4 regions of the Lentzea chajnantorensis genome follow, and region 3 is predicted to be linked to each of the others. Evidence: riboswitches for the same ligand, from Rfam matches in the RefSeq annotation. Region 3 holds a riboswitch; each other region holds the start of a gene.
What was found. A riboswitch is a leader RNA that binds a small molecule or an ion and turns the genes downstream of it on or off. The one in region 3 is predicted to bind cobalamin.

Region 1 (7,500 bases), 4.7 Mb from region 3:
ACGACAACGATGTCGGCGCCCAGGTTCCGGTGCCCCGCCCGAGTGTGGTTACGTGTGGTCGTGACTGTGGAACAGGTGGTCCTGCTCGGCGAGGACGGTTCGGCGATCGGCGTCGAGGACAAGGCTGTCGTGCACCACGCGGACACGCCGCTGCACCTGGCGTTCTCCAGCTACGTCTTCGACTCGGCCGGCAACACGGTGCTCACCCGCCGGGCGTTGCACAAGAAGACGTTCCCCGGCCTGTGGACCAACACGTGCTGCGGCCACCCCCTGCCGGAGGAGGACATGGCCGAGGCGGTGCGGCGGCGGCTGCGCGACGAGCTCGGCATGGACGTCGGCGTGCCCGAGCTGGTCCTGCCGGCGTTCCGCTACCGGGCGGAGATGGACGGTGTCGTCGAGAACGAGATGTGCCCGGTGTTCCGGGTGCTCTCCGACGCCGAGCCGGTGCCGAACCCCGACGAGGTCGACTCGACCGAGCGCGTGCCGTGGAGCGTGTACGCCTCGAGCGTCCTGGACGGGACCCGGCCGGTGTCGCCGTGGTCCCGCCTGCAGGTCGCCGAGCTGGTGGAGCTCGGGCCCGATCCGCTCGCGTGGCCGGTGGCGGACCGGGCCGGACTCCCTAAGGCCGTGGTGCTGTCACCACTGCAGTGAGCCGCCGTTCTGGTACTCGATGACGCGGGTCTCGAAGAAGTTCTTCTCCTTCTTGAGGTCCATCATCTCCGACATCCACGGGAACGGGTTCTCCGCCGGCTCCCACACGGGCTCGAGCCCGAGCTGTGCGCAGCGGCGGTTCGTGATGAACCGCAGGTACTGCTCGCACAGCTCGGAGTTCAGCCCCAGGATGCCGTTCGGCATGGTGTCGCGGCCGTAGGCGATCTCCAGCTCGCAGCCCTCCGCGAGCATGGTGCGCACCTCCGCCTGGAACGCGTCGTCCCACAGGTGCGGGTTCTCGAGCTTGATCTGGTTGATCGCGTCGATGCCGAAGTTCAGGTGGATCGACTCGTCGCGCAGGATGTATTGGTACTGCTCGGCGACGCCGACCATCTTGTTGCGCCGCCCCAGGGACAGGATCTGCGCGAACCCGGTGTAGAACCACATGCCCTCGAACACCACGTAGAACGCGACGAGGTCCTTGAGGAACGCCCGGTCGCGGTCGGGTGTGCCGGTGCGGAACCCCGGGTCCTCCAGGTGCCGGGTGAACTGCAACGCCCACGCGGCCTTGTCCGTGATGGACGGGATCTCCCGGTACATGTTGAACAGCTCGCCCTCGTCGAGGCCGAGCGAGGTGCAGACGTACTGGAACGTGTGGGTGTGCACGGCCTCCTCGAACGCCTGGCGCAGCAGGTACTGCCGGCACTCGGGGTTGGTCAGGTGCCGGTACACGGCGAGCACGATGTTGTTGGCCACCAACGACTCCGACGTGGCGAAGAAGCCGAGGTTGCGCTTGATCATCAGGCGCTCGTCCGAGGTGAGGCCGTCCTTCGACTTCCACAGGCCGATGTCGGCCTGCATGGACACCTCGGTCGGCATCCACGCGTTGTTGCAGCCGGCCAGGTACTTCTCCCACGCCCAGTGGTACTTCAGCGGCAGCAGCTGGTTGACGTCCGCACGGCAGTTGATCATCGCCTTGTCGTCCACGCCGACCCGCGCGGCACCGGCGTCGATGATGTGGTCGGTCACTGGCAGGCCTCGCAGTCGGTGTCGGTGGTGGAGCAGGCGACGGGGGAGACGGCGTTGAGCTTGCCGTCGGTGCCCTGCAACGTGGACTTCTCCACGTGCGTCGCGCTCTGCGTCCGCAGGTAGTACGTGGTCTTGAGCCCGCGCAGCCACGCCAGCCGGTAGAGCTCGTCGAGCTTGCGGCCGCTCGGCGCGGCCAGGTAGAGGTTGAGCGACTGCGCCTGGTCGATCCACTTCTGCCGGCGCGAGCCCGCCTCGACCAGCCAGGCGCTGTCGACCTCGAACGCCGTGGCGTACAGGGCCTTCAGGTAGGGCGGCACCCGGTCGATCGCACCGAGGCTGCCGTCGTGCAGCTTGAGGTCGGAGACCATCTGCTCGTCCCACAGCCCGCGCTGCTTGAGCGCCCTCACCAGGTGGGGGTTGACGACGGTGAAGTCGCCGGACATGTTCGACTTCACGTAGAGGTTGCGGTACAGCGGCTCGATCGACTGGTTCACGCCGGCGATGTTCGCGATGGTCGCGGTCGGCGCGATGGCCATGACGTTCGAGTTCCGCATGCCCTGCCGCACCTTGGCCCGCAGGGCGGCCCAGTCCATCATGGACCCGCGGTCCTGCTCCAGCTCGTCCGCGGCGCGGTGCCGCGCGAGGATCTCGACCGAGTCGATCGGCAGGACGCCCCGCGACCACAGCGACCCGTCGAACGACCGGTACGCGCCGCGTTCCCGAGCCAGGTCGGCGGACGCCTCGATGGCGTAGTAGCTGATCTCCTCCATGCTGCGGTCCGCGAACTCCACGGCCTCCTGCGACGCCATCGGCGTGCCGAGCGTGAACAGCGCGTCCTGGAACCCCATCAGCCCCAGACCGACCGGCCGGTGCCGCAGGTTGGAGTTCCTGGCTTCCGGGATCGTGTAGTAGTTCACGTCGATCACGTTGTCGAGCATCCGCACGGCCGTGCGCACCGTCTTGCGGAGCCGGGCGTGGTCGATGCCGTCCTCGGTGACGTGCCGGGCGAGGTTGACCGACCCCAGGTTGCACACCGCGACCTCGTCGACCGCGGTGTTCAGGGTGATCTCGGTGCACAGGTTCGACGAGTGCACCACGCCGCTGTGCTGCTGCGGTGACCGCAGGTTGCACGGGTCCTTGAACGTGATCCACGGGTGGCCGGTCTCGAACAGCATCGTGAGCATGCGCCGCCACAGGTCCACGGCCTGGACCCGGCGGAAGACCTTGATCCCGCCATCGTCGGCCTTGGCCTCGTAGGCGCGGTACTTCTCGGCGAACTCGGCGCCGAACGCGTCGTGCAGGTCCGGCACCTCGTCGGGGGAGAACAGCGTCCACGTGCCGCCCGCGCGGACCCGGCGCAGGAACTCGTCCGGCACCCAGTTCGCGGTGTTCATGTCGTGGGTGCGGCGGCGTTCGTCGCCGGTGTTCTTGCGCAGGTCGAGGAACTCCTCGACGTCGATGTGCCAGGTTTCGAGGTAGGCGCAGACCGCGCCCTTGCGCTTCCCGCCGTTGTGGGCGAGGCCGGCCGTGGTCAGGTAGGACTCGTCGGTCTCGACCTCGAGGTCGAACACCTCGGGGACCACCTTGGTCTCCCGCACGTCGCGGACGCGCGAGAACACCATGCCCCGGTGCTCGACCCAGTCTGGCTCGGTGGTCGGGCGGCAGCCGGCGAGTTCGGCGATGCCCTCGACGGCGGGAACCCCGACGTCGAGGTCCTCGCCGGCAGAGGGGATGCCGAGGCGCAGCAGCTGGTAGCGGGCACCCGCGGCGAGCGACCGCGACGTCGTGGTGAAGTGGACCTCGACGCCGCGGGAGGCACCGCCGCTCGACTCCAGCAGGCCTTGCAGGAGCTTCCGGGTCTGGGCGTGCGGCAGGTGGGAGAACCTGCGGGCGATCCGCTTCCGGCGGTCGTCGTCGTAGAGGTCCTCAGGCGTGAACGGGAACGCGGAGGCACCCACCTCGGGTTCGGAGGCCCAGTGGATCCACACGTGGGTGTCGTCGCGGCCGTTCTCCCGGAAGCGGACACCGCGCGCCGACAGGTGCTCGCGGACGAAGTCCAGGTGCGCGTCCAGCCCGGGTTTCCCGGAGACACCCCACCGCACCCCGTCCTCCGACAGGTGCCCGCCACCGAGCAGGACGCCGTACAGACGAGCATCGTCCTCGCTGAAACCGGCGACGGGCACGACCTCCCGCGGAACCACCCTGGCGACGAGGTCACCCTTCTCCAGCCGACCGGCGTCCACCCACTCCGGCCGCACCTCGTCGCCGGCGAGCTGCTTGAGCGTCCGCGCGTTCTCCTGGCCGAGCGGCACGCCCCTGACGGCGTACAACGGGTGTCCGGCGGTGACCCTGAGGGGTGCGGCGGAGTGCTCGACCTCCACCTCGACCATCGGGTCGACCTGGTCGTAGAGCATGACGTCGGTGACCTCGCGGTAGGTGCCGCTCACCCCGAGCACGAGGTCGCCGGCCACGACGTCCCTGATCGCCTTGACGCCGTCGGCGGTGTGGACGCCGGTGTCCGGTGCGAAGCACTGGTTCACGGCCACGGCCGTGTCGTTCGCGATCTTCAGGAACGGCACCACGCCCTGCGACGTGCCGTTGGTGCCCCTGATGTGCGCGCCGATGCCGCGCACCGGCGTCCAGTCGTTGCCCAGGCCGCCCGCGAACTTCGAGAGCAGCGCGTTGTTGCTGATGCCGTGGAAGATGCCGCCGAGGTCGTCGGCCACGGTGGTCAGGAAGCACGACGACAGCTGCGGCCGGGTCGTCCCGGAGTTGAACAGCGTCGGTGTCGAGCACATGAAGTCGAACGACGACAGCAGCTCGTAGAACTCGACCGCGCGGGCGTCGGGGTCGTCCTCCTCCAGGGCGAGGCCCATGGCCACGCGCATGAAGAACGCCTGCGGCAGCTCGTAGCGGCGGCCGTCGCGGTGCAGGAAGTAGCGGTCGTACAGGGTTTGCAGGCCCAGGAACTGGAACCGGAGGTCACGGGACGGGTCCAGCGCCGATCCCAGGCGGGCCAGGTCGAACGAGGTCAGCCGGGGGTCGAGCTGGCCGCAGTCGACGCCGTGCCGCACGAACGAGGCGAAGTACGACGGGTAGCGCTCGGTCATCTCGGCGTGCGACAGCGGGACGCCGCACGCCTCGGTGCGCAGCCGGTCCAGCAGCAGGCGGGCGCTGACGCAGGAGTAGTCCGGGTCCTGCTCGACCATCGCGCGGGCGGCCATGATCGGCGCCAGGGCGAGCTCGGCGTCGGTGATGCCGTGGTACAGGTTCCGCTTGGTCTCGGTCAGCACCGCCTCGGCCGATGCGTTCGGAAGATCGGCACAGGCTTCCTCGATGACCACTGAAAGGCGGTCGGGCACGCTCTCTCCTCGCGAGCTGGGCCCAGGAGGAAAAGCGCATGCGCGCACCGTTCACCGGTGCACACAGCCGCCCTCCCTCGGGGCACCGTGTCGTGCGCGCAGGCTTGCGCGCACCCCGGTGGCAGGTCTTCGGACTCGTGGGCGTCGAACTCGCGCCTACCGGCCGTCGCTTCCCAGGTCTCGCGACCCAGTGCTTCGTTGACGGCTTTCGTTCCCACTCACCGCTGCGGGGCAGTCCCGGACTCGCACCGGGTTCCCTCTTGCCTCACCGGCCCGTTGTCCGGGCCGGCGAACCACCAGTGCGGCAGATACTACATGTGGTGGTGGGTCCTTGATCACCACCCAACATGCGTGTCCCCTGGGTAGGGTGGTCGGCGTGGGTGAGGTTCGGCCGCGGGTCTTCTACGGTGCTCTGCTCAGTGCGGGGCTCGCCTCCGCGTCGCTGTTCGCGGGAGCCGCGGCGCCGGTGACGAGCGGCGTGCTGGCCGGCTGCGCGGTCGCCGCGCTGGTCACGTCCCGGCGATCAGCGCGACCCCGAGGCTGATCATCACGGCGGCGATCACGCCGTCCAGCACGCGCCACGCGCGCGGCTTCGCGAACAGCGGGCTGAGCAGCCGGGCGCCGAACCCGAGCGCGGCGAACCAGGTGATGCTCGCCGTCACCGCGCCGACGCCGAAGAGCCAGCGGCCGGCGGCGATCGACCCGAGCAGCAGCACGGTGTCGAGGTAGACGTGCGGGTTGAGCCACGTCAGCGCGATCGCGGTGAGCACGGGCCGGTGCCGGGCGCCGGTGTCGGCGTGCAGGGCCTGCGGGCGCAGTGCGCGCCGCGCGGCCAGGAACCCGTACCCCAGCAGGAAGAGCCCGCCCACGACCGCGGCGACGGTGACCGCCTGCGGCCACCGGGTGACGATCGCGCCGAACCCGGCGACGCCCACGGCGACCAGGACCGCGTCCGACACGGCGCACACGGCGACCACCTTCGCCACCGCCTCGCGGCGAAGTCCTTGGCGCAGCACGAAAGCGTTCTGGGCGCCGATCGCGACGATCAGGGTCATCATGGTGCCGAAGCCGAGCAGCAGGTCTGTCACGCGGTCCACGCTATTGACGCGTTCTTGATGAGGCCAGCTGAAGATTCTTACGTACCATTAGCGCTCGTGATGGACCTCGACCTGGTGCGCACGCTGCTCGCGGTGGTGGACAGCGGCACGTTCGACGCCGCCGCCACCGCGTTGCACGTCACGCCTTCCGCTGTCTCGCAACGCATCAAGGCGCTCGAACAGCGCACGGGCCGGGTCCTGCTGGTCCGCGCCCGCCCGGTGCGGCTCACGCCGTCCGGTGAGGTGATCGTCCGCTACGGTCGGCAACTGCTGGCGCTCGACCAGGACCTCGGGGCGGCGCTCGGCGAGGACGCGGTCGTGCGGGTGCCGATCGCGGTGAACGCCGACTCGCTCGCCACCTGGTTCCTGCCCGCGCTGCACCGCGTGCCGCCCGAGCTGCGGATCTCGTTCGACCTGCACCGCGAGGACCAGGACCACACGACGGCGTTGCTGCGGCAGGGAGCGGTGATGGCGGCGGTGACGTCGTCGCGCGACCCCGTCGCCGGCTGCTCGGTGCGCAAGCTCGGCCACATCCGCTACGCCGCGATGGCCGCCGAGTCCTTCGTGAACCGGCATGCGGCCGGGCCGTTGAAGTCGTGGCTGCCGGATGCCCCGGTCGTGGTGTTCGACCGCAACGACGACCTCCAGGACCGCTTCGTCCGCACTCTGACGCGGGGCCGCGGCGCGTCCGAGCACCGCCACCACGTCCCGTCGTCCGAGGTCTACGTGCGCGCCGTCGCCACCGGCCTGGGCTGGGGCATGGTGCCGCCGCAGCAGGTGCTCGACGGCCTGGTCGACCTCGCTCCCGGCCGCACGGTCAGCGTCCCGCTGTACTGGCAGCAGTGGAAGCTCGACTCGCCCGCACTCACCGCCGTGGCCGAGGCGGTGGTGGCCGAAGCCGCGCAGGCGCTGCGCTGAGTCCCCGGGGTGGGGCGACGCGCCGCCGAACCGGGCTCGTGCTCCCGGCCGGGAACCTGTCCGGCGCCTGAGAGCATCCTGTCGGCTTCCTGAACCCAGGAACCCCGGGGGTTCACCCGCTCGTTGACCGGTTTGTGCTGATTCCTCGCCTCGCCGCCACCGGCGGTTCGCTCGCGGTCGTCGCGACCGTCGCCATGGTGGGCCTGCTCGACCTGACCGTCGGCGCTCTGCACCGCACGATCAGCGAGTACGCCCTGGGCGACTACCGCCCGGTGTTCGACGTGGCCGTGCTGCTGCTGGTCGCGGGCTCGGCCGGCATCCTCACCGCGCTGGTCCACAAAGGACTGACCCGGTGGCGGTCGGCGGGCTCGGTCGCGTTGCTGCTGTGGTCGTTCGGCCTGCTGCTCGTGGTCGTGTTCCCGAAGACGAACTGGGCGATGGGC
Region 2 (7,500 bases), 4.5 Mb from region 3:
GGAGCCCCGGCAGGAGGTTGAACACGGCCACCGCGACGTTGGCGGCGGCGATCTGGGCCACCAGCAGCCAGATGACGTTGCTGGGCTCCATGACGAACGCGCCGATGCCGAAGAGCACGGCCAGCACGACAGACACGGCCGGGCCCGCCCCCGCGACAATGCCCTCGTGACCGGGTTTGCCGGGGCTGCGCATGATCTCCGACAACCCGCCCAGCAGGTACAGCCGCAGCCTCCTGACGGGCAGGCCCAGTCGCAGTGCCGCGACGCAGTGGCCCAGCTCGTGCGCGAGGACGCTGAGGCCGAGGAAGATCGCGAAGAGCGTGGCGAGCAGCAGCCCGACCGCCGGGGGCGTGCCGGGGGCGAGGTCGTCGACCAGCGGCGCGTAGAACGCCACCACGATCGCCGAGCCGACCCACCACGACGGCGCGAGCAGCACCGGGATGCCCGCCACCCGGAACAGCAGCAGGCCGCCCTCCTTCTCGCTGATCCGCGCGGCCACGGGTGCACTGTAGAGGCAGCGGTGTGATCTCGCGGTGTACCGCGCCGGGGGGCGGCTGACCAGGGGGTGCCCGGAATTGTCAGACCCCTGTCCTAGGGTCAGGACCATGAGCACCACGTTGCGCAGGCCCGCGTTGTCGCCGTCGCGGGCAGGGGACTTCAAGCAGTGCCCGCTGCTCTACCGCTTCCGCGCGGTCGACCGCCTGCCGGAGCGGCCGACCAAGGCGCAGGTGCGCGGCACGGTCGTGCACGCGGTGCTGGAGGACCTGTTCGCACTGCCCGCCGCCGAGCGGGTGCCCGACCGCGCGCGGTCGATGATCGCGCCGGCGTGGGACCGGGTGAAGGCCGAGCGGCCCGAGTTCGCCACGCTCTTCGAGGTCCCCGGTGGTGAGGAGGAGGTGGAGTGGCTGGCGTCGGCCACGAAGCTGCTGGACGGCTACTTCGGCCTGGAGGACCCGCGCCGCCTGGAGCCGGAGTCGCGCGAGCTGCTGGTCGAGTCCGAGCTGCCCTCCGGCGTGCTGCTGCGCGGGTACATCGACCGGGTGGACGTGGCGCCGACGGGCGAGATCCGGGTGGTGGACTACAAGACCGGCGCAGCGCCGCGCGAGATCGGCGAGGCCAAGGCGTTGTTCCAGATGAAGTTCTACGCCCTGGTGCTGTGGCGGCTGCGCGGTGTGGTCCCCCGCCAGCTGCGCCTGATGTACCTCGCCGACCGCCAGGCCCTGGCCTACACGCCGGACGAGTCGGAGCTGGCCCGCTTCGAACGCACGCTGGAAGCCATCTGGCAGGCCATCATGCGCGCCGCGCCGACCGGCGACTTCCGCCCGTCGCCGAGCCGCCTGTGCGACTACTGCGACCACAAGGCCTTCTGCCCCGCGTTCGACGGCACCCCGCCGCCCTACCCCGGCTGGCCGGAGCCCGACGACACCGAACCCCTCCAGGACCGCGACTGATGCCCGCCTTCTACCTCCCGCTGGACGAGCACACCTACCGCTCGACCCCGCACACGGTCGGCCCGTGGGGCCCGGACAGCCAGCACCTCGGCCCGCCCTCCGCACTGCTCGTGCGGTCCCTGTCGGACACCGACCGGCTGCTGGCCCGCGTGACGTTCGAGGTCCTCGGCCCGGTTCCGGTGGCCGACCTCACCGTCACCACGGCGGTCGAGCGGCCCGGCCGCTCCGTGGAGCTGGCCTCCGCCACCCTGTCCCACAACGGCCGCGCGGCCCTCGTCGCCCGCGCCTGGCGCATCTCGACCTCCGACACCACCCCGGTGGCCGGCGGTTCCGGCGTCCCGCTGCCGCCGCCGTCGGCGGCGGTGCCGATGGAGGTCCCCGAGCACTGGGGCGGCGGCTACCTCTCCGCCGTCGAGTGGCTCTCCCTGTCCGGCGGCATCTTCACCCCCGGCGACGCCCTGGTGTGGGCCCGCCCCCTGGTCGACGTGGTCGAGGGCTCCCCCATCACCCCGCTGGAACGGCTGTTCGCCGTCGTCGACTCCTCCAGCGGTGTCTCGTCCCGCGTGGACATCCGCAAGTGGTACGCCATCAACACCGACCTGACCGTGCACCTGCACCGCCGCCCCGTCGGCGAGTGGGTCGGCCTGGACGCGCGCACCACGATCGGGCCGGACGGCGTCGGGGTGGCGACGAGCACCGTGCACGACGTGGAAGGGCCGGTGGGGTCGACGGCGCAGGCCCTGTTCGTGCGCGAACGCTGACTCGGCACGCAGTCTGCTGTGGACATCCCGAGGGCGTTGCTCTCGATACCCAGCGTGCGGATCTGCGTCTCGCTGGTGAGGGCCGGCACGAGCGCGACCAGGACGAGTGCGGCCGTCTTTCCCGGGTGGCACAGACCAAAAGGCGCTCGGACGTCGTCCTGATACACCGCGCCGTTGCACCGGGCGAAGTAGCTGCCAGCGGCTTTACGCCGTTCGTGCGTGCCGCGGGAACGGGGACGGGGCGTAGCGTCGGCGGGACTGTGAAGAGGTTCGCGAACCGGCGGGAGGCGGGCCGCGCCCTGGCCGCGCAGCTTGCGGAGCACACCTGGCACGACCCGCTCGTGCTGGGGCTGCCGCGCGGCGGTGTGCCGGTGGCGGCGGAGGTCGCGGAGGTCCTCGGGGCTGAGCTGGACGTCGTGGTGGCGCGCAAGATCGGCGCGCCGGGGCACCCCGAGTACGGGGTCGGCGCGGTCGCGGTGGACAGCGCGCCGATCTACGACGCCGCGGTGCTCAGAGTGCTCGGGCTCACCGAGGAGCAGCTGGCCGCGGGCTGCGACCGCGAACGGGCCGAGGCCGCGCGCAGGACCGCGCTGTACCGGCGGGATCGGCCGCCGCTCGTGGTCGAGGAGCGGGACGTGGTCGTGGTCGACGACGGGCTGGCCACCGGTGTCACCGCGCGGGCCGCCCTGCACTGGCTGGAGCGACGAGGGCCGAACCGCCTGGTGCTGGCCGTGCCGGTCGCCGCGAGGCAGTCGGTGCGCACGTTCAGCACGCCCGTGGTGGCGGTGCTCCTGCCGCGGCACCTCGGTGCGGTGAGCCGGTGGTACGACCGCTTCGAGCAGACCTCAGACGCCGAGGTCCTCGAAGTGCTGGACCACCGGGAACGGTGAGTAGAACCGGTGCAGCAGCTCCGACCACCGGGCGTAGGACGGGCCCTGGCGGAACCCGACCGTGTGCGCCTCGACCGACTCCCACTGCACCAGCAGCAGGTACCGGTTCGGGTCCTCCAGGCACCGCGACAGCCGCAGGCCGAGGAAGCCCGGCGAGGCGGAGATCAGCTCCCGCGCCTCGCCGAAGGCCTCCTCGAACTCCGCCGCACGTCCGGGCAGGACGTCCAGCACGGCGTGCTCCAGGATCACAGGCGGCAGAACCGGATGTCCGAGGCCAGGATCGCCTTGGCGCCGATCGCGGCCAGCTCGTCCATGACCCGGTTCGCGTCGCGGCGGCGGACCATCGCCCGCACCGCGACCCAGTTCTCGTCGGCCAGCGGCGCGACCGTCGGCGACTCCAGGCCCGGCGTGAGGCTGATCGCCTCGTCCAGCAGCGTGCGCGGGCAGTCGTAGTCCAGCATCAGGTACTGCTGGGCGAACACGACGCCCTGCAGGCGGGCCTGCAGCTGCTTCTTGGCCGGCGAGAGCTCCGAGCCCGCGCGGTGCACGAGGACCGCCTCCGACTCGCAGATCGGCTCGCCGAACGCCACCAGGTCGTGCTGGCGCAGCGTGCGGCCGGAGCCCACGACGTCGGCGATCAGGTCGGCCACGCCGAGCTGGATGGAGATCTCGACCGCGCCGTCGAGGCGGATCACCGTGGCGTTGATGCCGCGGCGTTTGAGGTCGCGGCCGACCAGCTTCGGGTAGGCGGTGGCGAGCCGCTTGCCCTCCAGGTCCTCGACCGTCCAGTCGGTGCCCCGCGGGCCCGCGTAGCGGAAGGTGGACCCACCGAAGCCCAGTGCCAGCAGCTCCTCGACGGAGGAGCCGTTGTCATCGGCGCCCGAGTCGGCGGCCAGGTCGCGGCCGGTGATGCCCAGGTCGAGGTCACCGGACGCCACGTAGATCGCGATGTCCTTGGGGCGCAAGAAGAAGAACTCGACCTCGTTGTTCGGGTCGAGCACGGTCAGGTCGCGCGGCTCGTGCCGCTGCCGGTAACCGGCCTCGGTCAGCATCGCGGAGGCGCGTTCGGCGAGCGCGCCCTTGTTCGGGACTGCTACGCGCAGCATCGGTCAGCTCTCCGTCAGAGGTACTTGTAGACGTCGTCGAGGGTCAGGCCGCGGCCCAGCATGATCACCTGGAGGCGGTACAGCAGCTGCGAGATCTCTTCCGCGAGCTTCTCGTCGGACTCGTACTCGGCGGCGATCCAGACCTCGCCCGCTTCCTCCAGGACCTTCTTGCCCTGCGCATGGACGCCGGCCTCAAGCGCAGCCACGGTGCCGGAACCCTCCGGCTTGGTGCGGGCTCGTTCGGTCAGTTCGGCGAACAGCGAGTCGAAGGTCTTCACGGGGGCACATCCTCCCACCTCCGGACGGGTGGTCCACACCGCGGTCACCTCTGTTCCAGCCCGTGGACGTGATCTGTCCTGCATGGACACCCAGTAGCGTGAATCTGTGTCGGAGTTCGCCGAAGTCCTCGCAGCGCTGCGCCAGGTGCGCGGCATCAACCCGTTCTTCGCGCTGGACGTGGGCCGTCCGGACGACTCGTGGCTGCCGGGGACGGCACTGCTCGAAGGCCCCGCCCTCAGGGAGACCATCGACGCGATCGCGGCCCGCTACAACGCCGCCGAGCCCCGCGTCGCCGCCAGCCTGTTCTTCCTCAGCTACACCGCGCGGCTGCTCAGCCCGCTCACCGCGACGGACCTGCCGATCGACGTGCGCCCGGAGAACCTGTGGTGGCAGCACCACCGCCGCAACGGCCTGAGCGTCCGCATCGACACCCCGCGGCTCGGCCCGCGCCCGGCGGAGGCGCTCGCACCGGTCGTGGAGGCGGTCCACGCGGTCGTGCCCGTGGCACGCGGTCTGCTGTGGGGCAACGCGATGTCGAACATCGCGGGCGCGCTGAAAATGGTGGTGCGAGCGGGTGCGCTGAGTGCGGAGGAAGCGGAGGAACGCGGCAACCGGCTCATGGCAGCGCCACCGTTCGAAGGTGCCGGGGAATTCGTCACCCTGCCCGGCGAGGTCGCGTTCCTGCGCCGGTCGTGCTGCCTTTACTACCGCGTTGCCGCAGGTGGGAAGTGCGGGGACTGCCCTCTTGTGAAGTGATGAAGACGACAACTCTTATGGCCGGTTGTGCGTGAACCGCCGTTCACCTTACGGTGCACGCGCCGCAGTGACGGGAAGCCGGTGGAAATCCGGCGCGGTCCTCGCCACTGTGACCGGGAAGCGATCCCCGCCGAGCACGTCACTGGTCCCGCGAGGGGCTGGGAAGACGCGGGGGCAGCGTTGATCCGGGAGTCAGGAGACCGGCTGCGGCGCCGTAAGGAGTTTCACCTTCCACGAGGTATGGAGGAGCCCGTCATGACGAGCCCTGCAGCAAGCCTGTCCGCCGTCCGCGTGCCCAAGTGGGCCTTCGCCGTCTCAATGCTCGGCCTGATCGTCACCTACCTGGTCCTGCAGGAGAACGGCCTCGCTCTCGGTGCGAGCTCGGAGCTGCTGCACGAGTTCTTCCACGACGGCCGCCACGCCCTCGGCGTTCCCTGCCACTGATCCGCTGATCACGCAGATGACGACCACGTACAGGTCGATCGCACTGCGCGGACTCGCGGCCGGCGCCATCGCCGGTACCGCCTCCGCGCTCGTGCAGCTCCTGGTCACCGAGATCCCCATCCGCGCCGCACTGGCCGTCGAGGAGGCCCGCACCCCCGCCGGTGACGGCCACTCCCACTCGCACGGCGAGGAGGGGCTGGTCAGCCGCGGCGTCCAGATCGCGGGCGGCATGCTCGGCGTGGTGATCGTCGGCATCGCCGTCGGCCTGGTGTTCGCCACGGCCTACGCGCTGTCGAAGCGCTGGTTCGCCGACCGCACGCCGTTCACCCGCAGCACCGCGTTCGGAGTCGCCGTGTTCGGTGCGGTGGCGCTGCTGCCGTGGCTGAAGTACCCGGCGAACCCGCCCGCGGTGGGCGACCCGGACACGGTGAACTACCGCACCGCGCTGTACCTGGGCGTGGTGGTGGCCGGTCTGGCGATCGTCTGGGGAGCGAGCTGGCTCGCCTCGGCACTGGCCGCGCAGCCGCACCCGGTCCGCGTGACCGCGGTGCTGCTCGCGGTCGTGGCGGCGGTGGCGGTGGTGCTGGTGGCGTTCCCCGCGCCGCCGGACACGATCCCGGCGGACATGCCGGTGGCCGTGCTGTGGCAGTTCCGCCTCAGCTCACTCGCCCAGCTGGCCACGCTCCACGTCGGTCTCGGCGTGGTGTTCGGCCTGCTGGTCGATCCGGCGACACGCCGGGCGAAGGCACCCGTCGCGGTTTCCTGATGGTCCGGGGCGGTCGTCGCGGCGACCGCCCCGGGTCTACAGGGCCTGGTGGTAGCGCAGCTCGTAGCGGTGCGAACTCTTGATCAGCACAGACGCCTCCACCGGGCGATCGTGGTCGCTGTAGACGACCCGCAGCTGCCGGATGACCGGCGTCCCGCCGGGCAGGTCGAGCGCCTCGGCTTCCGCAACGGTCGGTGGGCGCGCTGAGATCCGGTCGACGAACGACCGCTGGACGAAGCCGAGGTCAGCGAGCGCCCGAGGTGCACCGCCGCGGATCTTCGCAGGTCTCGCCAGGGCGGTGTCACCGGCGATGTCCACCGGGTAGTACGACGCTGACAGCTCCACCGGCTGGTCCTGGTGGCTGAGGATCCGGGTGCGGACGACCGCCGGCACTCCGGGGCCGAGGCCCAAGCCCTCGGCCACGTCGGCCGGAGGGACGACCGTGTCGACGGCGAGCAGCTCGTAGCGGAACCGGCCTGCCCCGGGCTCGATGTAGGCAGCGGCGTCGACCACCAGCGGTTCCCGGTCGCGGACGTACACGCCCTTGCCGGCGCGGCTGTCGAGAAGACCCTCGTCCTTCAACGCCTTCAGCGCGTGCTGGATGGTCGCGTTGGCCGCACCGTGCTGTGCGACGAGCTGTGCGGTCGACGGCAGCTGCGCACCCGGCGGCAGCTCTCCGCGCATGATGAGGTCGCGCAGCTCCGCCGCGATCTGCTCGTGCCGGGGCCGGACGTCACGTGCGCGGGGCAATGCCTGCTCCTCGGAACTTCGTCTGGACGGTCATGGCGTCAGCTCATAACGCAGCCGCCGCCCATCGGACACCATCGTCATCACGGTGGCCTCGACAGGCCGATCCTCCTCGGTCAGCAGCGAACGCGCGAGCAGCAGAACGCAAGACTGGCCCTCGAGTCGCAACGCGGTCCGCTCGTCCACTGTGGCCAGACGAGCGCTGACGTCCTCGCGCACCCGCTTCGGGGGATGACCGAGCCCGGCGAGGAAGGCCACCGCGCCACCGGGGATCTTGCGCGGCTCGGCGAGGCGGGTGCC
Region 3 (7,500 bases):
CGTGGGGCAACTGGTACAACCTCGGCGTCAACACCGTCCCGTTCATCGACATCGACACCACCGGTGACGGGGTCGCGGACTTCGAGACGTTCGCGACGCGCCTGACCGACACCGACCTGCTGGTCGCGACCACCGTCGACCTCAAGACGGGCCTGGAGGTCGACATCCAGGCGGTCAACAACCAGTGGGGCGACGTCGACACGAACACCGCCGACACCAACGTCGCGGTCCTGCCGGTGCTGCTCACCGCACTCGGCATCGACCCGGCGAAGGACACCTCGCGGATCTCGTACACCGCCGGCACCACGGGCTACTACGTGGCGCCGGGCAACGCGAACGGCCTGATCGACGTCATCGACCGCCCGCTGTCCTTCGACCCGCTCAAGCCGGGTCTGTGGGTGCAGGGCGGCGGTGACGCGGCGCTGTCGTACCTCGCGAAGCCGGGCACCGCGCTCGTGGTGAACCGGGACGCGAAGGCCCTGGAGCTCGACAAGTCCGAGGGCCTGCTGGTGCTCAACCACCACAACGCCACCGGCGACCGCGCCTCTGTCGTCACCGTCCGAGGCGCCGTCCGCTCCTAGCCCCTTCTCCTCCGACCTTTTCTGAAGTCCACGCGGGGACCTTTCGTGCTCTCAGAGAGTACGAAAGGTCCCCGCGTGCGTTCCGGGGGAAGCGGGGTTACTGCGTGGAACTGCCGGGCGTCACCCCTTGACGCGACCCCGTTCCTGCGATCGAGTGACACTCGAAAGTGCGGAATGGGCCGTGTGGGTGTCCCGCAGTACGGGAGATAACACCCCGATGGGGTGTCCGGCATGCGGCGAGCGGCCGTGGTGCCGGTAACCTTTCGCGGAGGAAAGTAGTCCCACCAATTGGGGACTGACACCTGGGAGGTGTGTGGATGCGGCTCGCAGTGATCCCAGGAGACGGGATCGGGCCCGAGGTCATCGCTGAGGCCCTGAAGGTCCTCAACGAGGTCGTTCCGGCGGCCGAGATCACTCGCTACGACCTCGGCGCGGCGCGCTGGCACGCCACGGGAGAGTTGTTGCCCGAGTCGGTGCTCGGTGAGCTCCGCCAGCACGACGCGATCCTGCTCGGAGCGGTAGGCGATCCGTCGGTGCCGAGCGGAATCCTGGAGCGCGGCCTGCTGCTGCGCCTCAGGTTCGAGCTCGACCACCACGTGAACCTCCGCCCCGCCCGTCTCTACCCCGGCGTCCGCAGCCCGCTCGCGGACCCGCCGGAGATCGACATGGTGGTGGTCCGCGAGGGCACCGAGGGCCCGTACGCGGGCAACGGTGGCCTGCTGCGCAAGGACACCCCGCACGAGATCGCCACGGAGGTGTCGCTCAACACGTCGTTCGGCGTGGAGCGCGTGGTCAGGGACGCCTTCGCGCGCGCCTCGGCCCGTCCGCGGCGGCACCTGACGCTGGTGCACAAGACGAACGTCCTCACGCACGCCGGCTCGCTGTGGTCGCGCGTGGTCGAGGAGGTCTCGCTGCAGCACCCGGACGTGACGGTGGCATACCAGCACGTGGACGCGGCCACGATCCACCTGGTCACCGACCCCGCCCGGTACGACGTGATCGTGACGGACAACCTGTTCGGCGACATCCTGACCGACCTCGCCGCCGCCGTTACGGGCGGCATCGGCCTGGCCGCGTCGGGCAACATGGACGTGACGCGGCGCAACCCGTCGATGTTCGAGCCGGTCCACGGTTCGGCACCGGACATCGCGGGCCAGGGCATCGCCGACCCGACGGCCGCCGTGCTGTCGGTCGCGCTGCTGCTCGACCACCTCGGCGAGCACGAGGCGTCGCGCCGGATCGAGGCGTCCGTGGCGTTCGACCTGGCGACCCGCGACCACCAGTCGCCGGGCGCGACGTACGCGATCGGCGACCGCCTGGCCGCCCTCGTGTCCTCGAACGTCCGCACGGGCTGACCGTTGTAGTGCACGCGGGGAGCTTTCGTACTCTTGTAGAGCACGAAAGGTCCCCGCGTGACTTTCACAGCTGGGCGGTGGACTCGCGCCAGGCGCGCTCCTTCTGGATCCACTCGTTGTCCTGCGGGAACTCGTCGATCGTCGGCACGCGGCGGATCTCGGTCTTGAACCCGGGCCCGGCCATCGGCATCCGCTTCGCCCACTCGACCGCCTCCTGCAGCGAGGACACGTTGAGCAGGTAGAAGCCGCCGAACAGCTCCTTGGTCTCGCCGTACGGGCCGTCCGTCACGATCGCCGGTTCGGCGGAGAAGTCGACGACGACGCCCTCGGACGGGTCGGCGAGGCCCTCGGCGGCGAGCAGCACCCCGGCCCGGATCAGCTCGTCGTTGAACGCGCCCACGACCTCCAGCATCTTGTCGAAGTCGAGCTCGCCCATGTTCGCGTAGGCCTCGTCGGTGGCGCGCATGATCAGCATGTACTTCACGGTGGTCTCCCTGCGTTGTGCCCTGCTCGCTGACGTCCACAGGTCGAACGGGCACCCCGCCGGATCGACATCACAGCGGAGAAATTTTCGAACTTCCTGTTTGCGCAGGTAGGGTCACCCGAAGTCGTGCGTGGGGGAAGACCGGTCGAAGTCCGGCGCTGACCCGCAACGGTAGGTCCCCGGCCAGGGGACGAGCCCGAATGCCCGCACACGGCAGACATAGGACTCCAACTCCTGCCGTGGACTGCGGGAAGGGCACATGTGATCGGGAAGATCAGCGCGCTCGTCGGCGTGCTCGTCGTCAGCATCGTGGCGGGCGTCGCGCTCGGCCCCGTCTCCGTCCCCTTCGGCGTCACCGCCGACCTGCTGTGGCAGGCGGTCACCGGCGGCACCGTGCCCGCCCACCTCGCCGGGCAGTACCACATCGTCTGGAACATCCGGCTGCCGCGCGTGCTGCTCGCCGCCGTCGTGGGCGCGGGGCTGAGCGCGGTCGGCGTCGCGATCCAGGCGATGGTCCGCAACGCGCTGGCCGACCCGTACGTGCTCGGCATCTCCTCGGGGGCGAGCGTGGGCGCCACGGCCGTCGCGACGATGGGGGTGCTGTCCGGGCTCGGCGTGTACGCGCTGTCGACGGGGGCGTTCCTCACCGGACTCGGTGCCACCGCGCTCGTCTACCTCACCGCGCGGTCGAGCGGGGCGCTCACGCCGTTGCGGCTCGTGCTGACCGGCACCGCGCTCGCCTACGGGTTCTCGGCCGTGGCGATGCTGCTGGTGTTCCAGGCACCGCACGGGGAGGCGGCGCGGGCGGCGATGTTCTGGCTGCTCGGCAGCCTCGGCGGGGCGGACTGGAGGTCGTTGCCGGTCGCCACGGTCGTGACCGCGCTGGGCATCGCCTACCTGATGACCAAGGCGCGGCCGTTGAACGCGCTGGCGATGGGCGACGAGACCGCGACCACGCTCGGGGTGAGGGTCAACCGGTTCCGCACGCACCTCTTCGTCGTCACCGCGGCCATGACCGGGGTGCTGGTGGCGGTCAGCGGGGCCGTCGGGTTCGTCGGGCTGATGCTGCCGCACCTCACCCGCATGGTCGTGGGCGCCGACCACCGCAAGGTGCTGGCCCTCGCACCGCTGGCCGGTGCGAGCTTCCTGGTGTGGGTGGACGTCGCCGCGCGGATGCTCGCCGCACCCGAGGAGCTGCCGCTCGGCGTCATCACGGCAGCGCTGGGCGTGCCGTGCTTCATCTTCCTGATGCGCCGCAGGGCGTACGTCTTCGGAGGCCGCTGATGCGCGTCGAGGTGCACGACGTCACCGTGCGGAACATCATCTCCGGCATCACGCTGCACGCCTGCGACGAGGTGGTCGGCATCGTCGGGCCGAACGGCAGCGGCAAGTCGACGACGTTGCGCTGCGTCTACCGGGCGCTGCGACCGGACGCCGGCGCGGTCCTGCTCGACGGCGAGAACGTCCACAGGCGACAGGGCCTCGCCCGCGACCTCTCCGCGCTGACCCAGGAGTCGCAGGTCGAGTTCGACTTCACCGTCACCGAGGTCGTGGAGATGGGCCGGCTGCCGCACGACCGCGACCCCGTGCGCGACGCCGCTGTCGTCGCAGAGGCTCTGGCCACAGTGGACGTCGGGCACCTCGCCGCCCGCAGCTTCCTCAGCCTTTCCGGCGGTGAGCGCCAGCGGGTGCTGATCGCCCGCGCCATCGCCCAGCAACCCCGCGTGCTCGTGCTCGACGAGCCGACCAACCACCTCGACATCCGCCACCAGCTCGACGTCCTCGCGCTCGCGCGGGGACTCGGCGTCACCGTCCTGACCGTGCTGCACGACCTCAACCTCGCCGCGTCGTACTGCGACCGCCTCTACGTCCTCGACGAGGGCCGGGTGGTCGCCTCCGGCACCCCGGCGGAGGTCCTCGTGCCCGAGCTCGTCGCCAAGGTCTTCCACGTCACCGCACACGTGGTCGCCCACCCCACGACAGGAGTCCCCCAGCTCCTGTTCGACCAGGAGGTCACCCCGTGAGAACCGCACTCGTCACCGCCGCCCTGCTGCTCGTCTCCGGGTGCGGCGCCACGGTCGCGCAGGACACCTCCGCGACCGAACCCGTCACCGTCACCAACTGCGGGCAGCAGGTGACCTACGACAAGATTCCGTCCAAAGTGGTCACCAACGACACCGGCATCACCGAGCTGATGTTCGCGCTGGGCCTCAGGGACCGCATGGCCGGCTACGTCGTCAACGGCATCGACACCGTCGACGTGCGGACCTCGCCGTGGAAGGCCGACTTCGACAGCGCGAAGCACCTGTCCGACAAGATCTCCAAGGAGGTCGTGCAGGGCGCCAACGCCGACCTCGTGTTCGCCGGCTGGAACTACGGCTTCAGCGAGAGCACCGGCTTCACCCCGGACGCGTTGCGGCAGCTCGGGATCGCCACCTACCAGCTCACCGAGGCGTGCCGCAACGGCGTGGGCAAGCAGCGCGGCATCATGCCCGCCCTCGACGCGCTCTACACGGACCTGCGCAACCTCGGGAAGATCTTCCGGGTCGAGGCCAGGGCCGAGGAGCTGGTCAAGGGCTACCAGCAGCAGATCGAGAACGCCGGCAGGCTGATGGCCGGCAAGCCGCGGCCCAAGGTGTTCCTCTACGACAGCGGCCAGGACCAGCCGTTCACCTCCGGCAGGAACGCGGCCCCGCAGGACGTCATCTCCAAGGCCGGCGGCGACAACGTCTTCGGCGACCTCAACGACAGCTGGACCACGGTCAACTGGGAGGCCGTCGTGCAGCGCGACCCCGACGTCGTGCTCATCGTGGACTACGCCGACGGCGAGGCGAACACCCCGCAGGAGAAGCAGCGGTTCCTGGAGGGCTACGCACCGCTGCAGAACTCGCCGGCTGTGCGGAACAAGCGGTTCTACGCGCTGCCGTACGCCGCACTGGTCGAGTCGCCGCGCAACCCGGCCTCCATCGAGGCCTTCGCGCGGTACCTGTCCCAGGCGTGAACCCGTGACCAGATAGTGGGAGATTTCCTCCCGTCACTTGGTACGTCGTGCTGAGCTGTGGCAGCATCCCGGTCATGGCTCAGCACACCGCCATCATTATCGACGAGCGCGTCGGGTAGTCGCCGCCCCTGGCACCCGACGCGCAGACCTCTCGCATCCGCGGGGGGTCTTTTTGTTTGTCCTGGACAGGAGATGACCCGCGATGGCCGGCCCCGCCGACGAGTTCCACGTCTACGACACGACGTTGCGCGACGGCGCACAACGCGAGGGAATTTCGTACTCCGTCACGGACAAGCTCGCGGTCGCGCGGCTGCTGGACGGGCTCGGCGTCGGGTTCATCGAGGGCGGCTGGCCCGGCGCTCTGCCCAAGGACACGGAGTTCTTCGCCCGCGCGGCGGCGGGGGACCTGGAGCTCAAGCACGCCGAGCTGGTCGCGTTCGGCGCCACCCGCAAGGCCGGTGTGCGTGTGGAGGAAGACCCGCAGGTCAAGGCGTTGCTCGACTCCCAGGCACCGGTCGTCACGCTCGTGGCGAAGTCGGACCTGCGGCACATCGAGCGCGCGCTGCGCACCGACGCCGAGGAGAACCTGCGGATGGTGCGCGACACCGTCCGGTTCCTCAAGGACAACGGCCGGCGCGTCTTCCTCGACGCCGAGCACTTCTTCGACGGCTACGCCTTCTCCCCGGACACCGCGCTGCGCGTGCTGGAGTCCGCTGTGGAGGGTGGCGCCGACGTCGTCGTGCTGTGCGACACGAACGGCGGCCAGCTGCCGCTCGGCCTCGCCGAGACGGTCGCCGACGTCATCGCGAAGACCGGCTTCCGGGTGGGGATCCACTGCCAGGACGACACGTCCTGCGCCGTGGCGAACACCCTCGCCGCCGTCCAGGCAGGCGCGACGCACGTCCAGTGCACCGCCAACGGTTATGGCGAGCGAGCAGGCAACGCGGACCTGTTCGCCGTCGTGGGAAACCTCGTGACCAAGCTCGGCCTGGAGGTGCTCCCGACCGGGGCGCTGGCCGAGCTCACCCGTGTCTCCCATGCGTTGGCCGAGATCGCGAACATCGCACCCGACACCCACCAGGCCTACGTCGGGTCGTCAGCATTCGCCCACAAGGCGGGTCTGCACGCGAGCGCGATCAAGGTGGACCCGGAGCTGTACAACCACATCGATCCGGACACCGTCGGCAACGACATGCGGGTGCTGGTCACCGAGATGGCCGGTCGGGCGAGCCTCGAACTCAAGGGACGTGAGTTCGGGCTCGACCTGGCCGGCCGGGGGACCGAGGTCGGGACCGCGCTGAAGCGCGTGAAGGACCTGGAGGCGAAGGGCTGGTCGTTCGAGGCCGCCGACGCCTCCCTGGAGCTGCTGCTGCGCGGCGAGCTGTCCGAACTGGACACCCCGCCGTTCACCCTGGAGTCCTACCGGGTCGTGCTCGACCACCGCTCGGACGGCGAGATCGTGTCCGAGGCCACGGTCAAGGTGCACGTGGCGGGGGAGCGGGTCATCGCGACCGCCGAGGGCAACGGACCCGTGCACGCACTGGACGCGGCCCTGCGCAAGGCGTTGCTGCCGCACCTGTCCTGGTTGGACGCCGTCGAGCTGGCCGACTACAAGGTGCGCATCCTCACCGAACACCCCGGCACGGACGCGGTGACGCGCGTGCTGGTGGAGTCGACGGACGGCGAGCGCGAGTGGACGACCGTGGGGGTGCACGGGAACATCGTCGAGGCCTCCTGGCTTGCACTGTGCGACGCGTTGGTGCACAAGTCGATGCGTTCCGGCTCACACATCTAAGGTGTAGTACGTGCGTATTGCCAGGATCGCTCACCCGCAAGGCGTAGCTTTCGTCGCCGTTCACGGCGAGGAAGCCGCAGAGATCGCCGAACACCCCTTCGGCGAACCGACTTTCACCGGACGCAAGTGGCCCTTGGCCGACGTCAGGCTGCTCGCGCCCATCCTGCCCACCAAGATCATCGGGGTCGGCCGGAACTACGCGGACCACGCGGCGGAGCTCGGCAACGAGGTCCCCGCGGAGCCGTTGATCTTCTTCAAGCCCAACACCTCGGTGGTCGGGCCGA
Region 4 (7,500 bases), 6.1 Mb from region 3:
GGGAGGCCTCGGTCCTCGGGCTGCTCGGCATCACCGCGCGGGAGGCGAACGACCTCGACGCGGCACAGGGGCACTTCGAACGCGGCCTGGAGCTGATGCGCCAGGTAGGTGCGCCCACCGGTGAGGCGAGCGCGCTGCACCACGTCGGCGTGATGCACGCGCTGCGCGGCGACAACGACCGGGCCATGACGCACATCAGGGCGGCGCTGGCGCTGCTGGAGGAGCACGGTGACCGCAACCGGGCCGCGATGGCGTTGCAGGACATCAGCTTCGTGCACTACAACCTGGGCGACGACGACGAGTGCGTCGCCCACCTGGAGCTGTCGCTCGCGGCGTTCCACGAGGCGGGCGACTGGCGCGGTGAGGCGTTCGCGCGCACCGACTTCGCCCACACCGCGCTGGAGCTCGGCAGGCCGGCCAAGGCGCTGGAGATGGCACGCACGGCGGCGGCGTTGTGCCGCACCGGAACCGGGCTGGCCGACGACGACGCGGTGCTGCGCGGCCTGGTCGACGCCGAGGACGGCTACGGCGAGCTTGGCCTGTCGTTCGCGCTGGCCATCGCGGCCGAGGTCGAGGGACGGCTGCACGACGCCGTCCGGTACGCGCGGTGGTGCGTGGCCGCGATCACGCGGTCCGGCCGCCACTGGGCCGGTGACCGCGTGCTGGGCCAGCTGTGCCGGCTGCACGCGGCGCTCGGCGACCACGGGACCGCCGTCGCCTTCGGGGAACGGGCGGTCCGCGCCGCCGAGGGCCTGAACCAGCCCAGGGCGGTCGCCGTCGCCCGCGCGCTCCTCGCCGCGGCTACAACCACAGCCCCAGCAGCACCAGCGCGGTGACGGCCGCGGCCACGACCGCCACGGCCACCCACTGCTCCACGACGTCCCTCGTCCTGCGCATTCCCGGCTCCCCTCGGTGGTGTGGCCACCGAGGGTGCGCGGCACCGCCCACACCTCGTCCCCACCGCGGTCACACCGGCTCACCCGGCGGAACGGTGGTGACGGGACTGCGTGCGCGCAGTGGTGCGCTGAGTGTGCGCCGTGAACGTCCGGTTGATCTGATCGGGCGACGTCCCACCGCCAAAGTGTGGATCAAGGTCGCACCATCTGGCGCCGTCGGGCACCGGACTGGTTGCGTTCGGGGCATCACGTCCACCGCGCGGAGGTCCCACGCCCATGCAGCCGTTCCAGCTGCCGGAGTTCTACACGCCCCACCCGGCCCGGCTGAACCCGAACCTCGAACGCGCCCGCGTCCACACGCGGGCCTGGGCGCGCGAGATGGACATGGTCGACGCGCCGCAGCACGGCACGGTGATCTGGACCGCCGCTGACCTCGAAGCGCACGACTACGCGCTGCTCTGCGCGTACACGCACCCCGACTGCGACGGGGAGGCGCTCGACCTGATCACCGACTGGTACGTCTGGGTCTTCTACTTCGACGACCACTTCGTCGAGCTGTACAAGCGCACCAGGGACGTCCCGGGCGCGCAGGCCCACCTCGACCGGTTGCCGCTGTTCATGCCGGTCGACGGCCACATCACCGCACACCCGGCGAACCCGGTGGAGAAGGGCCTCGCCGACCTGTGGCGCCGCACGGTCGGCCGGCACTCGCTCGACTGGCGGGAGCGGTTCGCCGCCAACACGAAGCACCTGCTCGACGAGTCGATGTGGGAGCTGCACAACATCAGCGCGGCCCGGCTCGCCAACCCGATCGAGTACGTGGAGATGCGCCGCAAGGTCGGTGGCGCACCGTGGTCGGCGAACCTCGTCGAGCACGCCGTCGGCCTCGAGGTGCCCGCGCGCATCGCGCTGTCCCGGCCGATCGGCGTGCTGCGCGACACCTTCAGCGACGCCGTGCACCTGCGCAACGACCTGTTCTCCTACGAGCGCGAGGTGCTCGACGAGGGCGAGCTGTCCAACGGCGTGCTGGTGTTCGAGAAGTTCCTCGGCCTGTCCACCCAGGCCGCCGCGGACGCCGTCAACGACCTGCTGACCTCGCGCCTGCACCAGTTCGAGCACACCGCGCTCACCGAGGTGCCGATCCTGCTCGACGAGCACGGCATCGACCCCGTCGGCCGCGCGGCCGTCCTGGGTTACGTGAAGGGCCTGCAGGACTGGCAGGCGGGCGGTCACGAGTGGCACCTGCGGTCCTCGCGGTACATGAACTCCGGTCCGCCGCCGCAGCTCGGCGTCCTGGGCTCGTTCGCCAAGACCCTGCCGCAGCGGCTCCGGCAGTTCTCCAGCACGCCCAGGGTCGTCGAGCCGTACGCGCTGCCGGCGTTCGAGGTCCCGTTCACCCTCTCCCTGGCACCGCACCTGGACCAGGCCCGCGACCAGGTGGTCGCGTGGGCGGTCGAGCAGGGCATGACCGGTGAGGGCGTCTGGGACGAGGCCCAGGTCCGCGGGTTCGACTTCCCGCTGTGCTCGGCGGGCATCGACCCGGACGCCACGGCGCAGGAGCTGTACCTGTCCGGCTGCTGGCTCACCTGGGGCACCTACGCCGACGACGCCTACCCGCTGTGGTTCGGCCGGACCCGCGACCTGCTCGGCGTGAAGACGCAGACCACCCGCCTCAAGGCGTGCATGCCGGTCGACCTCGTGCAGACCGTGGTGCCCGCCAACGCGATGGAGCGCTCGCTGGCCGAGCTCTGGCAGCGGACCGCGGCGCCGATGAACCCGGCCTTCCGCGCCACGTTCCGCCAGACCGTCGACGCCATGCTCGACGCGTGGGTGTGGGAGGTGGTCAACATGCACCACAACCGCATCCCGGACCCCGTGGACTACGTGGAGATGCGGCGCAGCACGTTCGGCTCCGAGCTGACGACGTCGCTGTCCCGCTTCTCGCACTCCGCGATCGTTCCCGAGCAGCTGTGGCAGACGCGGGTCGTGCAGACGATGGAGCGGTCGGCCATGGACTACTGCACGATGCTCAACGACGTCTTCTCGTACCGCAAGGAGATCCAGCACGAGGGCGAGGTGCACAACATGGTGCGCGTCGTCGAGAACTTCCTCGGCGTGCCGCAGAGCCGTGCCTTCGAGCTGACCTACGCGCTGATGGACGCCCGGCTCGGCCAGTTCGTGCGGTCCGTCGAGACCGACCTGCCGAAGATGTTCGACGACCTGGCCCTGGACGCCGGTGCGCGAGCCGGCCTGACGCGGTACGCCGACGAGCTGAAGGACTGGATCGCCGGGATCATCCACTGGCACGAGGAGACCAGCCGGTACGACGAGGCCGGCGCGCTGCCGGTGGGCCGGCTCCCGGTCTTCCACCGCGGTCCCACCGGTCTGGGCACCGCGGCCGCCCGGCTCACCTCCCGAACGCCGGGCTGAGCCCCCGGTCAGCCCCGGTCAGCCACTGACAGCCGTTGGTCAGCCCCCGGTCAGCGCACCCCGCCACGGTGTGCGCATCGGCCACTCCACAGGGGGAGCACCATGACGAACGTCCTCATCTCCGGCGCCAGCATCGGCGGTCCGGCGCTGGCCTACTGGTTGCGCCACCACGGCTTCGACGTCACCGTCGTCGAACGCCACCGCGGCCTGCGCCCCGGCGGCCAGGCCGTCGACGTCCGCGGTCCTGCGCTCGACGTGGTGGAGCGGATGGGCCTGGGGGACCGGTTGCGGTCCATGACCACGGGCATGCGCGGCATGAGCGTGGTCGACGAGGAGGGCACCGAGCTCCACCGCTCCACCGAGCACACGCTGACCGGCGGCGACCTCGCCAGCCCCGACGTCGAGGTCATGCGCGACGACCTGGCCCGCCTGCTGTTCGACGCGGTGGAGGGCGTCGAGTACCTCTTCGACGACACCATCACCGCGATCGACGGCACCCGCGTCACGTTCGAGCGGGCCGCCCCGCGGGACTTCGACGTGGTCGTGGGCGCGGACGGGCTGCACTCGAACGTCCGGCGGCTCGTGTTCGGGCCCGAGGCGCAGTTCGTCCGCCACCTGGGCACCAACCTCGCCGTGTTCACCGCGCCGAACTTCCTGGGCCTCGACCACTGGCAGGTGTTCCAGCAGGGCGAGGTCGTCGGCGGCGGGGTCATGAGCGCCCGCGCCAACGCGGAGTGCCGGGTCTACATGGGGTTCTACGGCGAGGTGGACTTCGACCACCGCGACGTCGAGGCCCAGCGGCGGCTGGTGGCGGAGAAGTTCGCCGACGCCGGGTGGGAGTGGCAGACCGCGCTCAAGCACATGTGGGAGGCGCCGGACTTCCACTTCGACGCCATGGCGCAGGTCCGGATGCCGTCCTGGTCGCGCGGCGGCGTCGTGCTGCTCGGCGACGCCGGCTACTGCGGTTCGCCGTTGTCCGGTCAGGGCACGAGCTTGGCGCTCGTCGGTGCGTACGTGCTGGCTGGCGAGCTGAGCGTGAACCGCGAGACCGCGTTCCAGCGCTACGAGGAGCTGCTGCGCCCGTACGTGACGGCCAACCAGGACATGGCGCTGAAGAACCAGGCCAACGGCGGGCAGCCGACCGAGGAGTTCGCCGCGGTCGTGAGCTCCTTCCAGCTCCCCGGCCGCTGATGGCCCGGCTCACAGCCATTTGACTCGGGGTGATCCCTCCCGCACGATCGGGTGGACAACAGCATCCGCACGCCGCGGGGGAAGCCGGTGGAACTCCGGCGCTGACCCGCAACGGTGACAGTCCGAATGCCCGTGGCGCGCGGTGGCTCCATCGACCCGTCGAGGACAGCGGGGCAGGGGGAAGAGCAGTGATCCGGACATCCGCGCTGGCCGCAGTGGTAGCGGCCGCGCTCGTCGTGACACCGGCCGCTCAGGCGGCCGAGCCGCCGTCAGCGGGAACGTGGCTGGCCGGCCAGTTCGTCGGTGGCGACCACCTGGTGAAGGGGCCGGACCTCGTCGACCACGGCCTGACCGCGGACGGCGTCTACGGGCTCGCGGCCGCCGGTGTCGGCCGGTCGACGGCGGTGCGGGCCGCGGCGTGGCTCGCCGAACCCGAGCAGTTCCAGTACTTCGCGGGCGACGGCGAGGCCGAGTCCTACGTCGGTGGCCTGGTGAAGCTCGCGCTGGTCGCGCAGGCGCTGGGCACCGACCCGCACGCGTTCGCCGGTGCCGACCTGCTCGAACGCCTTGCGGCGCTGCGGGAGGAGTCCGGCCGCTACCGCGACCGCACCGACCCCGACTACGACCAGACCAACGCGTTCACGCAGGCGCTGGCGATCATCGTGCTGACCCGCGCCGACCAGCCGGTGGCGCAGCCGGTCGCGTTCCAGGTGTCCACGCAGTGCGCTGACGGCGGGTTCCCGATCTCGTTCGGGCAGCCGGTCTGCAAGTCCGATGTGGACGCGACGGCGATCGTGCTGCAGGCGTTGCAGGCGGCGGGGGAGCCGACGGCGTCCGCGCGGGCGCTGGACTGGCTGGTGGCGCAGCAGAAGGCGGACGGCGGGTTCCCGTCGGCGTTGCAGGGCTCGAACGCCAACAGCACCGGCCTCGCGGTCGGCGCGCTCGTCGAGGGCGGCCGGACGGCGGCCGCGGACCGGGCCGTGGCGTACCTGCGGTCGTTGCAGGTCGGCTGTGCCGGACCGGAGGCCGCTCGCGGCGCGATCGCCTACGACAGCACGGGTTTCGAGGTCTACGGCGCCGTGCGCGCGACCACCCAGGCGATGCTCGGCCTGGCCCGCAAGGGCCTCGCCGACGTGTCGTTCGCCGGTGCCACGCCCGGTGTGCCCGCGGTCGACTGCGCGACCCCGCCGACCACCACGCCCCCGTCGACCACCGCACAGCCGACCGTGCCGCCGACGACGACCGCTCCGGTGACCACCTCGTCGACGGCCACCCCGGTCGCTCCCGCGCCGGCCGGTCCGACGCCCCCGGCCACTCAGCGGCTCGCCGCGACCGGCCCCGAGGAGGCCGTCGCGCTGACCCTGCTCGGTTCCTCCGCGCTGCTCGCCGGCGCCGTGCTCGTCCTCGTGTCCCGTCGTCGGAAGGTTGGTGCGTGATGCGCCGCATCCTCGCTGTCCTCGCCCTGGTCGCGAGCTCGTTCGTCGTCGCACCCGCCTCCGCCGCGGACTGCGCGGGCGTGAAGGTCGTGGTGGACTTCACCGCGCTGGGCGGCGGCGTCCAGACCGGCTGCGCTCCCGGCGACCCGGCCACCGGTCTCGCCGCGCTGACCGGCGCGGGCTTCACGTACTCGTTCGTGCCGCGCCAGGCCGGTTTCGTGTGCCGGATCAACGCGCTGCCGAACCCGTGCACCGCGCCCACGACCAGCGCCTACTGGTCGTACTGGCACGCCTCGCCCGGCGGTTCCTGGGCCTACAGCTCCGCGGGTGCGGGCAGCTACGACCCGGCGCCCGGCAGCGTCGAGGGCTGGGCGTTCGGTGCCGGCACCGCCCCCGGCGCCACCCCGTGACGAGGTTCTTCTGCGTGCTGGCACTGGTGATCGCCGCGGCGGTCCCGGTGCCGGCTCAGGCGGCGGGCTGTGACGGCGTGACCGTCGTCGTCGACTTCCGCGGTCTCGGCGGTGGTGTGCAGCAGGGGTGCGCGGCGGGCAGTCCGGGTTCCGGGGTGGCGGCGCTGGCGGCGGCCGGGTTCAGCTACGCCTACGCGTCACGGCAGCAGGGGTTCGTCTGCCGCATCAACGGCAGGCCGGGCACCGACACCGACAGGTGCGTCACCACCTCGCCCGCCACCGCGTACTGGTCGTACTGGCACGCCTCAGCCGGTGGTTCGTGGTCCTACAGCAACCAGGGCGCGGCGACCTACGTGCCGGCTCGCGGCAGCGTCGAGGGGTGGGCGTTCGGGGCGGGGGAGCAGCCGGGGATCGCCCCGCCGGCCGCACCCGCCCCACAGCCACCGGTCCAGCAGCCGCCCGCTCAGCAACCGCCTGCCCAGCAGCCTCCGGCCCAGCAACCGCCCGCACCGCCGCAGGTCCCCGTGACCCCGCCTGCCGGGCAGCCGTCCACCACTGCACCGCCCCCGTCCTCTGCCGCGACGACTTCGGCGTCGGCTTCGGAGCCGTCTTCGAGCACGTCCGCCGCTGTGACCTCGGCCGCGGTCGAGGAGAAGGCGCAGCAGCAGGACCGGGAGCCGGGTAGTCCGTTGTGGACGGTGCTCGGCGTGCTGGCGATCGGCGCGCTGGTCGTTGCGGGACTGCTCGTGGCCCGTCGCCGGCGCAGCGCGGAAGAGTGAGCGCTCGGCGGGGGTCCGCGGCGTGAGGCTCCACTCCGGCGCGTGGTGGCTGTGGGCCCTGGGCCTGGCCACCGCCGCCAGCCGCACCACGAACCCGTTGCTGCTGGGCCTGGTCCTGGCGGTGGCGGGGGTCGTGGTCGTGACGTGCCGCGCGAACACGCCGTGGGCGGGAACCTATGGCGTGTTCCTCAAGTTCGGGCTGCTGGTCATCGGCCTGCGGGTGCTGCTGCACGTGGTCCTCGGCGGCATCGCGGGCCCGACGACGTTGTTCACCTTGCCGCAGGTCCCGTTGCCGGACTGGGCCCAGGGCATCCGCATCGGCGGACCGGTGACCGCGGAGGGGCTGGTCTTCGCGCTG

Region 1: linked by a shared signal. The riboswitch ahead of ACVDFE_RS34135 (ribonucleoside-diphosphate reductase subunit alpha) and the one ahead of ACVDFE_RS12890 (FecCD family ABC transporter permease) in region 3 are both predicted to bind cobalamin.
Region 2: linked by a shared signal. The riboswitch ahead of ACVDFE_RS33260 (CbtB domain-containing protein) and the one ahead of ACVDFE_RS12890 (FecCD family ABC transporter permease) in region 3 are both predicted to bind cobalamin.
Region 4: linked by a shared signal. The riboswitch ahead of ACVDFE_RS40785 (LPXTG cell wall anchor domain-containing protein) and the one ahead of ACVDFE_RS12890 (FecCD family ABC transporter permease) in region 3 are both predicted to bind cobalamin.

The regions. Positions count from the first base shown of each region.
Region 1 covers NZ_JBSDZT010000002.1:7,111,427-7,118,926, reverse strand. Annotated here, with positions in the region: gene idi (isopentenyl-diphosphate Delta-isomerase) at 67-651, shown strand; gene ACVDFE_RS34140 (ribonucleotide-diphosphate reductase subunit beta) at 637-1,623, opposite strand; gene ACVDFE_RS34135 (ribonucleoside-diphosphate reductase subunit alpha) at 1,677-5,042, opposite strand; cobalamin riboswitch at 5,146-5,355, opposite strand; gene ACVDFE_RS34130 (hypothetical protein) at 5,419-5,586, shown strand; gene ACVDFE_RS34125 (LysE/ArgO family amino acid transporter) at 5,552-6,100, opposite strand; gene ACVDFE_RS34120 (LysR family transcriptional regulator ArgP) at 6,200-7,057, shown strand; gene ACVDFE_RS34115 (DUF998 domain-containing protein) at 7,192-7,500, shown strand, end outside.
Region 2 covers NZ_JBSDZT010000002.1:6,937,325-6,944,824, forward strand. Annotated here, with positions in the region: gene ACVDFE_RS33220 (site-2 protease family protein) at 1-499, opposite strand, end outside; gene ACVDFE_RS33225 (RecB family exonuclease) at 606-1,451, shown strand; gene ACVDFE_RS33230 (thioesterase family protein) at 1,451-2,212, shown strand; gene ACVDFE_RS33235 (phosphoribosyltransferase) at 2,473-3,102, shown strand; gene ACVDFE_RS33240 (antibiotic biosynthesis monooxygenase family protein) at 3,058-3,351, opposite strand; gene hisG (ATP phosphoribosyltransferase) at 3,348-4,208, opposite strand; gene ACVDFE_RS33250 (phosphoribosyl-ATP diphosphatase) at 4,223-4,486, opposite strand; gene ACVDFE_RS33255 ((2Fe-2S)-binding protein) at 4,593-5,243, shown strand; cobalamin riboswitch at 5,292-5,466, shown strand; gene ACVDFE_RS33260 (CbtB domain-containing protein) at 5,499-5,687, shown strand; gene ACVDFE_RS33265 (CbtA family protein) at 5,704-6,453, shown strand; gene ACVDFE_RS33270 (GntR family transcriptional regulator) at 6,490-7,203, opposite strand; gene ACVDFE_RS33275 (GntR family transcriptional regulator) at 7,234-7,500, opposite strand, start outside.
Region 3 covers NZ_JBSDZT010000002.1:2,453,816-2,461,315, forward strand. Annotated here, with positions in the region: gene ACVDFE_RS12875 (S8 family serine peptidase) at 1-581, shown strand, start outside; gene ACVDFE_RS12880 (3-isopropylmalate dehydrogenase) at 899-1,936, shown strand; gene ACVDFE_RS12885 (YciI family protein) at 2,001-2,420, opposite strand; cobalamin riboswitch at 2,504-2,646, shown strand; gene ACVDFE_RS12890 (FecCD family ABC transporter permease) at 2,682-3,704, shown strand; gene ACVDFE_RS12895 (ABC transporter ATP-binding protein) at 3,704-4,444, shown strand; gene ACVDFE_RS12900 (ABC transporter substrate-binding protein) at 4,441-5,421, shown strand; gene cimA (citramalate synthase) at 5,624-7,216, shown strand; gene ACVDFE_RS12910 (fumarylacetoacetate hydrolase family protein) at 7,227-7,500, shown strand, end outside.
Region 4 covers NZ_JBSDZT010000002.1:8,511,386-8,518,885, reverse strand. Annotated here, with positions in the region: gene ACVDFE_RS40800 (BTAD domain-containing putative transcriptional regulator) at 1-836, shown strand, start outside; gene ACVDFE_RS40795 (terpene synthase family protein) at 1,173-3,326, shown strand; gene ACVDFE_RS40790 (FAD-dependent monooxygenase) at 3,429-4,517, shown strand; adenosylcobalamin-variant (AdoCbl-variant) riboswitch at 4,586-4,657, shown strand; gene ACVDFE_RS40785 (LPXTG cell wall anchor domain-containing protein) at 4,706-5,953, shown strand; gene ACVDFE_RS40780 (hypothetical protein) at 5,950-6,363, shown strand; gene ACVDFE_RS40775 (hypothetical protein) at 6,378-7,142, shown strand; gene ACVDFE_RS40770 (CbiQ family ECF transporter T component) at 7,165-7,500, shown strand, end outside.